Regions from separate parts of the Nocardiopsis sp. LDBS1602 genome, predicted to be linked through region 2. Evidence: riboswitches for the same ligand, from Rfam matches in the RefSeq annotation. Region 2 holds a riboswitch; the other holds the start of a gene.

Region 1 (3,632 bases), on a different contig from region 2:
CCGACCCACCAGCCGTGGGCCTCGTCGTCCTCACCGTGGCCGGTGGGGCCGAAGAGCCGGTAGTCGCTCCCCTCCTCCAACGCCACCAGCTCGCGAAGGGCCTCCTGGTGTTCCACGTCCACGGGAAGCTCGGCCCTCGCCAGCCCGGCCAGGAAGGTGGCCTGCTCCAGCGCGGAGATCTCCAACGGACCCTCGGCCCAGAAACGGCCCAGGTCGTCCTCGTCCCCGACACCGCGGTTGCCGTAGTCGAACCGGTCCACCCAGGTGGACATGCGCTCGTGTCCGATCCGCTCGGCGACCTCGTGGTGCACCGACGTCCCGGAGGCGGACAGGTCCGCGCGCAGGCTCCGCCCCTCTCCCCGATCCGGGGAGATCGTCTCGTCGACGTCGGAGACCGCTCCGGTCTGGAGGGCGATGAGCGTGTTCGGGAGTTCGAAGGTGGCCCCGGGCACGGCGCGCTCGTGGGCGCCGTCCGCCCCCACCAGCACCGCCGATCGGCCGTTGGCGTCGTAGAGCACGAACGTCCCGTCCACCCCGGCGTCCTCGAACAGGGACTCCAGGTCGCCGCGCTCCACGGCCTCCACGTCGCCCAGCTCGACGGGCTCGCCCACGGCCGAACGGTCCGGCTCGCCCTCCTCCTCGGTCCCACCGCAGGCGACGCCCGTGAAGAGGGTGAGCGCGCACCCCGCGGTCAGGGCGTATCCACGGGTCCTCCGGGACCTTCTGGGGGCGGATTCGGTGTCGGTACGCACTCGGCTCCTCCAGGCGGTGATCGAGGGGACGTCCGTCCTCCAAACTAGCCCACGGACCACCGATCACCACCTCGAAACGACACGCTCCGCACGCGCGTCGCCCCGTCCGGTCACCCGTCATCGACGACGAACGCCGACCGTCGAGCGCGAATCCGTCCCCGGACCCGCCCCACCCCTCCCACCCTCACCACCCCGTACGTGACCCATCCCTCGCGCCGTGCCCCTCCCACGACGAGGGCCCCGGCTCCCCTCGCCCCACGACCTCACGGGCCCGAACGACGGAGCCGGGCACGGAACCCCTGGTCCCACGCCCTTCGCGGCCGCGCGACGACCGTCGTCCACAACCCGTCGGGCGGTCTTGGGAGCCCCATCCCGCCGCTGCTAGGCTGAACCTGTTGCTGACCCCGTACGGGAGAGTGTCCGCGTATCCAGCGTGGGCCGCCGAAGGAGCAATCCCTCCCCACAGACAACCTCTCAGGCACAGCGGACCGTACGGGCGAGACCACTCTGGAAAGCAGGGACGCACGTCCCTCGCCGAAGGTGCAAGCCACGCCGAGCGCGGGGCGAAGCTCTCAGGCACCGATGACAGAGGGGGAGGATGGCAACGCCTCAACCGACACCGCCCATCCTCTCGGGAGTGCCCATGTCAGAGCCCACCTCCTCGCCGCGTCTCACCGCACTGCACAAGATCCACGAAGAGGCCGGGGCCACGCTCGTCGACTTCGCCGGGTGGCTCATGCCGCTCCGCTACGGCAGCGAGACCGCCGAGCACAAGGCGGTCCGCGAGGCCGCCGGGCTCTTCGACCTCTCCCACATGGGCGAGATCCGGCTGACCGGCCCCCAGGCCGACCAGGCCCTCGACCACGCCCTGGCCGGCTACCTGTCGAAACTGAAGGTGGGCCGGGCGCGCTACACCATGATCACCGCCGAGGACGGCGGTGTCCTGGACGACCTCATCGTCTACCGTCTCGGTGAGCGGGAGTACCTGGTCGTGGCCAACGCGGCCAACGTCTCCGTCGTCGCCTCCGCCCTGACCGAACGCGCCGCCGGCTTCGACGTCGAGGTCGTCGACGAGTCCCCCGAATACTCGCTCATCGCCATCCAGGGCCCGCGCGCCGTGGAGATCCTCGCCCCGCTCACCGACGCCGACCTCGACGAGATCCGCTACTTCGCCGGTTACGAGCACACCGTCGCCGGTGTCCCCGTCCTGCTCGCCCGGACCGGTTACACCGGTGAGGACGGCTTCGAGATCTTCGTCAAGCCCGCCGACCGCGCCCCCGAGATCTGGTCCGCCCTCATCTCCGGCGGCGCCGACCTCGGTCTGGTCCCCGCCGGGCTCTCCGCGCGCGACACCCTGCGCATGGAGGCGGGCATGCCGCTCTACGGCCAGGAGCTCACCTCCGACCTCACCCCCTTCGACGCCGGCCTGGGCCGCGTGGTCAGGCTCGACAAGTCCGGTGACTTCGTCGGCCGCGCCGCCCTGGAAGAGGCCTCCCGCACCGCGCGTGACAAGCGCCTGGTCGGGTTCGTCGCCCGCGGCCGCCGGCCCCTGCGCAAGGGCCAGGACGTGCTGCGCGACGGCTCCGTCGTCGGAACCATCACCAGCGGCGCCCCCTCCCCCACCCTGGGCCGCCCCATCGCCATGGCCTACGTGGACGGCGACCTCGACACCACGACCGGCACGTTCACCGTGGACGTGCGTGGCCGGGGAGAAGAGGTCGACGTGGTCGAGCTGCCGTTCTACAAGCGGCGGTCGTAGGAGGGGGTCCCACGAGGATCCTCGACGACCGGTACACGCCTCGGTGCCGTTCCCCCAGGGGGGCGGCACGGACGGGGCGTGGCCGGACATAGGCCGGGCCGGGTCGCCGTACGGGCGCACGGCAGACAAATGGAACACCTCCAAGGAGAGTTGAAGTGAGCGTTCCCACGGAGCTGGGTTACACCGCCAAACACGAGTGGGTCGCGGTAGAGGACGGGATCGCCACCGTCGGGATCACCGCGTTCGCCGCCGAGTCGCTGGGCGACATCGTCTTCGTCGAGACCCCCTCGGTCGGCGACGAGGTCACCGCGGGAGAGACCGCGGGAGAGGTGGAGTCCACCAAGTCCGTCAGCGACATCTACTCCCCCGTCAGCGGTGAGGTCGTCGAGGTCAACGAGGCGCTCGAGGACTCCCCCGAGACCATCAACTCCGCGCCCTTCGAGGGCGGCTGGCTGTTCAAGGTGCGCTTCTCCGAGGAGCCCGCGGACCTGCTCTCCGCCGAGGAGTACACCAAGCTGACCGAAGGCGAGAACTGATATGACCGGCGACAACCTTCTCAACCGGACCCTGAGCGAGCTGGACCCCGAGGTGGCGGCCGCGGTCGACGCCGAACTGGCGCGCCAGCGCGACACCCTGGAGATGATCGCCTCCGAGAACTTCGCCCCCCAGGCGGTTCTGGAGGCCCAGGGCACCGTCCTGACCAACAAGTACGCCGAGGGCTACCCCGGCCGCCGCTACTACGGCGGTTGCGAGCACGTCGACGTCGTCGAACAGCTCGCGATCGACCGGGCCAAGGAGCTCTTCGGCGCCGAGCACGTCAACGTGCAGCCGCACTCGGGCGCCCAGGCCAACACCGCGGTGTACTTCGCCCTGCTCAAGCCGGGCGACACCATCCTGGGCCTGGACCTGGCCCACGGTGGTCACCTGACCCACGGCATGCGGATCAACTACTCCGGCAAGATCCTCGACGCCGTGGCCTACCACGTGCGCGAGGACGACGGCACCGTCGACTACGACGAGGTCGCCGCCCTCGCCAAGGAGCACCGCCCCAAGATGATCGTGGCGGGCTGGTCGGCCTACCCGCGTCAGCTCGACTTCGAGCGCTTCCGGCAGATCGCCGA
Region 2 (3,632 bases):
AGCTGGGGATCAGGCACACGTCGCGGTGGCTCTGACCGCGGGAACGGTGGTAACCGCGGATGGCGAGCAGACCGGCGAGTTCGCCCTGGGAGCCGGCGTTGGGCTGGAGGGAGACGGCGTCGTAGCCGGTGACCTCGGCCAGCCAGGCCTCCAGGTCGCGGATGAGCGCCACGCTGCCGGCCGCCTGGTCCAGAGGGGCGAACGGGTGCAGGCCCGCGAACTCCGGCCAGGTGATGGACTCCATCTCCGCGGTGGCGTTGAGCTTCATGGTGCACGACCCCAGCGGGATCATCGTGCGGTCCAGCGCCAGGTCGCGGTCGGACAGACGGCGCATGTAGCGCAGCAGGGAGGTCTCGCTGCGGTGGGTGTTGAAGACCTCGTGGGTGAGGTAGTCGACGCCGCGCGCCAGGTCGGCGGGCAGACGGTCGGCGGCCTCGTCCACGGCCACCGGGCCGCGCTCGGCGCCCCGGTCGGCCTCGCCGAAGGAGGCCAGGACCTTGCCCAGGGTGTCGACGGTGGTCGTCTCGTCCACGCTCAGGCCGACGGTGCGCTGGTCGACGGCGAGCAGGTTGATCCCGCTCTCCAGGGCGCGTTCGACGACCTGGTCGGCGCTGGGCACGCGCACGCGCAGGGTGTCGAAGTAGGACGAGTGGACCACGTCGAAGCCGCGGCGGGTGAGGGCGTCGGCCAGGGCCGCGGTGCGGGTGTGCACCTGACGGGCGATGGCGCGCAGGCCGTCGGGGCCGTGGTAGACGCCGTACATGCCGGCCATGATCGCCAGCAGCACCTGGGCGGTGCAGATGTTGCTGGTGGCCTTCTCACGACGGATGTGCTGTTCGCGGGTCTGGAGGGCCAGACGGTAGGCGGGCTTGCCGGCGTTGTCCACCGAGACGCCGACCAGACGGCCGGGCAGCTGGCGACGGAGCTTCTCGCCCACGGACATGTAGCCGGCGTGCGGGCCGCCGAAGCCGAGCGGAACGCCGAAACGCTGAGTGGAGCCGACCGCGATGTCGGCGCCCAGGTCGCCGGGGCTGCGCAGCAGCGTGAGGGCGAGGATGTCCGCGGCGACCACGGCCAGGGCCCCTCGCTCGTGCGCCCGGGCGATCACGGAGGAGGGGTCGCGGACCACACCGCTGGAGGCGGGGTACTGCACCAGGACACCGAAGGCCTCGCCTTCGGGCAGGCCCTTGGTCAGGTCGGCGACGACGACCTCGATGCCCAGGGGCTCGGCCCGGGTGCGCAGCACCTGGAGGGTCTGCGGGAAGACGTCGGAGTCGACGACGAACACGTCGCTCTTGACCTTGGAGGCGCGACGGGCCAGGGTCATGGCCTCGGCGGCGGCGGTCGCCTCGTCCAGGAGGGAGGCGCCGGTGATCGGGAGGCCGGTCAGGTCCGAGACCATGGTCTGGAAGTTGAGGAGGGCCTCCAGCCGGCCCTGGGAGATCTCCGGCTGGTAGGGCGTGTAGGCCGTGTACCAGGCGGGGTTCTCCATGATGTTGCGCAGGATGACCGGCGGGGTGAGCGTGTCGTAGTAGCCCAGGCCGATCAGCGAGGTGTGCGGACGGTTGCGCGAGGCCAGGGCCCGCAGCTCGTCCAGGGCCTCGGCCTCCCCGATCGCCTCGGGCAGGTCCAGCGGGGCGTGGCGCCCGGGGCCGGTGAGGATGGACTCGGGGACGGCGGCGGTCATGAGCTCCTCGGTGGAGGAGTGCCCCACCGTCTTGAGCATCTCTTCGACCTCGGCCGGTGTGGGGCCGATGTGCCGGTCGGCGAAGACCCTGGCGGGCGCGCCCGGGTTCGGGACGTTCGACGGGTCAGTCACGGAGACCTCCTGGTGACAGGGCCGATGTGATCGGCGGTGTTCCTCACGGTCTCCCCCTCTGTCACCGGGCACGGCGGTGCCCAGGCTTCAGAGCGGCCTCCTCCGCGCGGTCCGTGGTGCCTGAGAGGTTACTGGGGAGTATTGCCCCGTCGGCGCCCCGTTGCCGAGGTCTCTCCCGCGCGGTATCGACAGCCTGCTGACGCTCTGTACATAGATCCAAGCAGGAGGAATGTCGGGTTTCCTCCTGTTGTGACTACGACCGTACTCGATCGGGGCCCGGTTCACCGAGCCAGGGCACGCCTTTCTCCCACCGCACACGGAGAATCACACGAACCCCTCGGGCCCCACCACGACCACGTTCGCCTTCGCCGGACTCAGCCGGTGCGCCGCTCCCTGCGCCGACGGGCCAGCTCGTCGACCGGCTGGGGCGCGGAGGCGGGAAGCTCCGAACGATCCTCGGCCGGAACGACCCCCAGGGCCTCCTCCAGCTCACGGGCCACGTTGGCCAACGCCAGCCCGAACATGCCCTGACCGCACTGCATGAGGTCGACGACCTCCTCGGGAGAGGTGCACTCGTAGACGCTCACACCATCGCTCATGAGGGTGATGCGGGCCAGCTCACCGGCGGGGCGGCCCCGCAGATGGTCCACGGCCGTACGGATCTGCTGAAGGGAGATCCCGGTGTCCAGGAGGCGCTTGGCCACCTTGAGCATGAGGATGTCCGGGAGACTGTACAGGGGCGCGTTATGGGCGCCTGAGCGCACGCTCGGCTCCACCAGGCCGGTTCTGGCCCAGTAGTCGAGCTGTCGATAGGTGATCCCGGCGGCGGTACACGCCGCGGGTCCCCTATACCCGACGTCCATAGGCAGCGCCACCACGTCCTCTTCGCACAGTAGGCCCTGCTGCCCCGCTAGCCGCAGCGCGGACCGCCTGTCTTCGGGATCCCGCTTGCCGCTCGCTACCGCCACGCCGACCTCCGGCTTCTCGTCCCACGGCGGCATCGACAGGGGAAAGTCCACTCAGGGAAGGGGCGCGCCGTGGGTTCCACAGCACCGAAGGTAAAGCGGCGCCACGGCAGCGTCAACGAGGCCGCGCGGCGCGTCGCCAACTACGCGTTGCGACGACTCCGCCCGGCCGACGGCTCCGATGGGCCCGCGGCTCCAGGGGGTTTCGGCTGTGGTCTCCACGACCAATCCCTCATCCCAATCTATCACTGAGACCCGCGACGAAGCCGCAGGTCAAGGCCGTGTCCTCGGTGGAGACGCTCTCGCCTCCCGAGAACACGGAACGGGACCCGCGCTCGGCGCGGATCCCGTCGCGTGTTCACGTACTACGTCGCCCGAAATCCTCGGGAGAGATATTGTCCAGGAACTCCCGGAACGCCTCGACCTCGTCCTCCTGCTCGTCCGGGATCGGCATCCCCGCCTCGTCGATCACGTCCTCGTGAGCGTAGATCGGGGTTCCGGTCCGCAGCGCCAGGGCGATGGAGTCCGAGGGCCTGGCACTGACCTCCACACCGTTGCTGAAGACCAGCTCGGCGTAGAAGATGCCATCGCTCAACCCGGTGATCCTCACCGTCTCCAGGCCGGTGTCCAGGGCGTCGAGGACGTCCCGGAACAGGTCGTGGGTGAGGGGCCGGGCGGGGGCCACACCCTGCTGGGCCAGTGCGATGGCGGTGGCCTCCACACCACCGATCCAGATCGGCAGGTAGCGGTCACCCTCGGTCTCCTTGAGCAGGACAATCGGTTGGTTCGAGGGCATCTCAACCCGGACGCCGACGACCTCCATGTGCTTCACAGCGTCTCCGTCCCAC

Evidence for each region. Region 2 has a riboswitch for glycine ahead of gcvP (aminomethyl-transferring glycine dehydrogenase). Riboswitches for the same ligand answer to the same signal wherever they lie in the genome.
Region 1: another riboswitch for glycine. It lies ahead of gcvT (glycine cleavage system aminomethyltransferase GcvT); the one in region 2 lies ahead of gcvP (aminomethyl-transferring glycine dehydrogenase).

Annotation. Positions count from the first base shown of each region.
Region 1 covers NZ_JAYLVW010000005.1:36,219-39,850, reverse strand. Annotated here, with positions in the region: gene U9J66_RS17165 (penicillin-binding transpeptidase domain-containing protein) at 1-752, opposite strand, end outside; glycine riboswitch at 1,152-1,253, shown strand; gene gcvT (glycine cleavage system aminomethyltransferase GcvT) at 1,396-2,511, shown strand; gene gcvH (glycine cleavage system protein GcvH) at 2,667-3,047, shown strand; gene glyA (serine hydroxymethyltransferase) at 3,049-3,632, shown strand, end outside.
Region 2 covers NZ_JAYLVW010000001.1:1,184,310-1,187,941, forward strand. Annotated here, with positions in the region: gene gcvP (aminomethyl-transferring glycine dehydrogenase) at 1-1,819, opposite strand, end outside; glycine riboswitch at 1,917-2,007, opposite strand; gene U9J66_RS05435 (MerR family transcriptional regulator) at 2,194-2,682, opposite strand; gene U9J66_RS05440 (bifunctional nuclease family protein) at 3,143-3,616, opposite strand.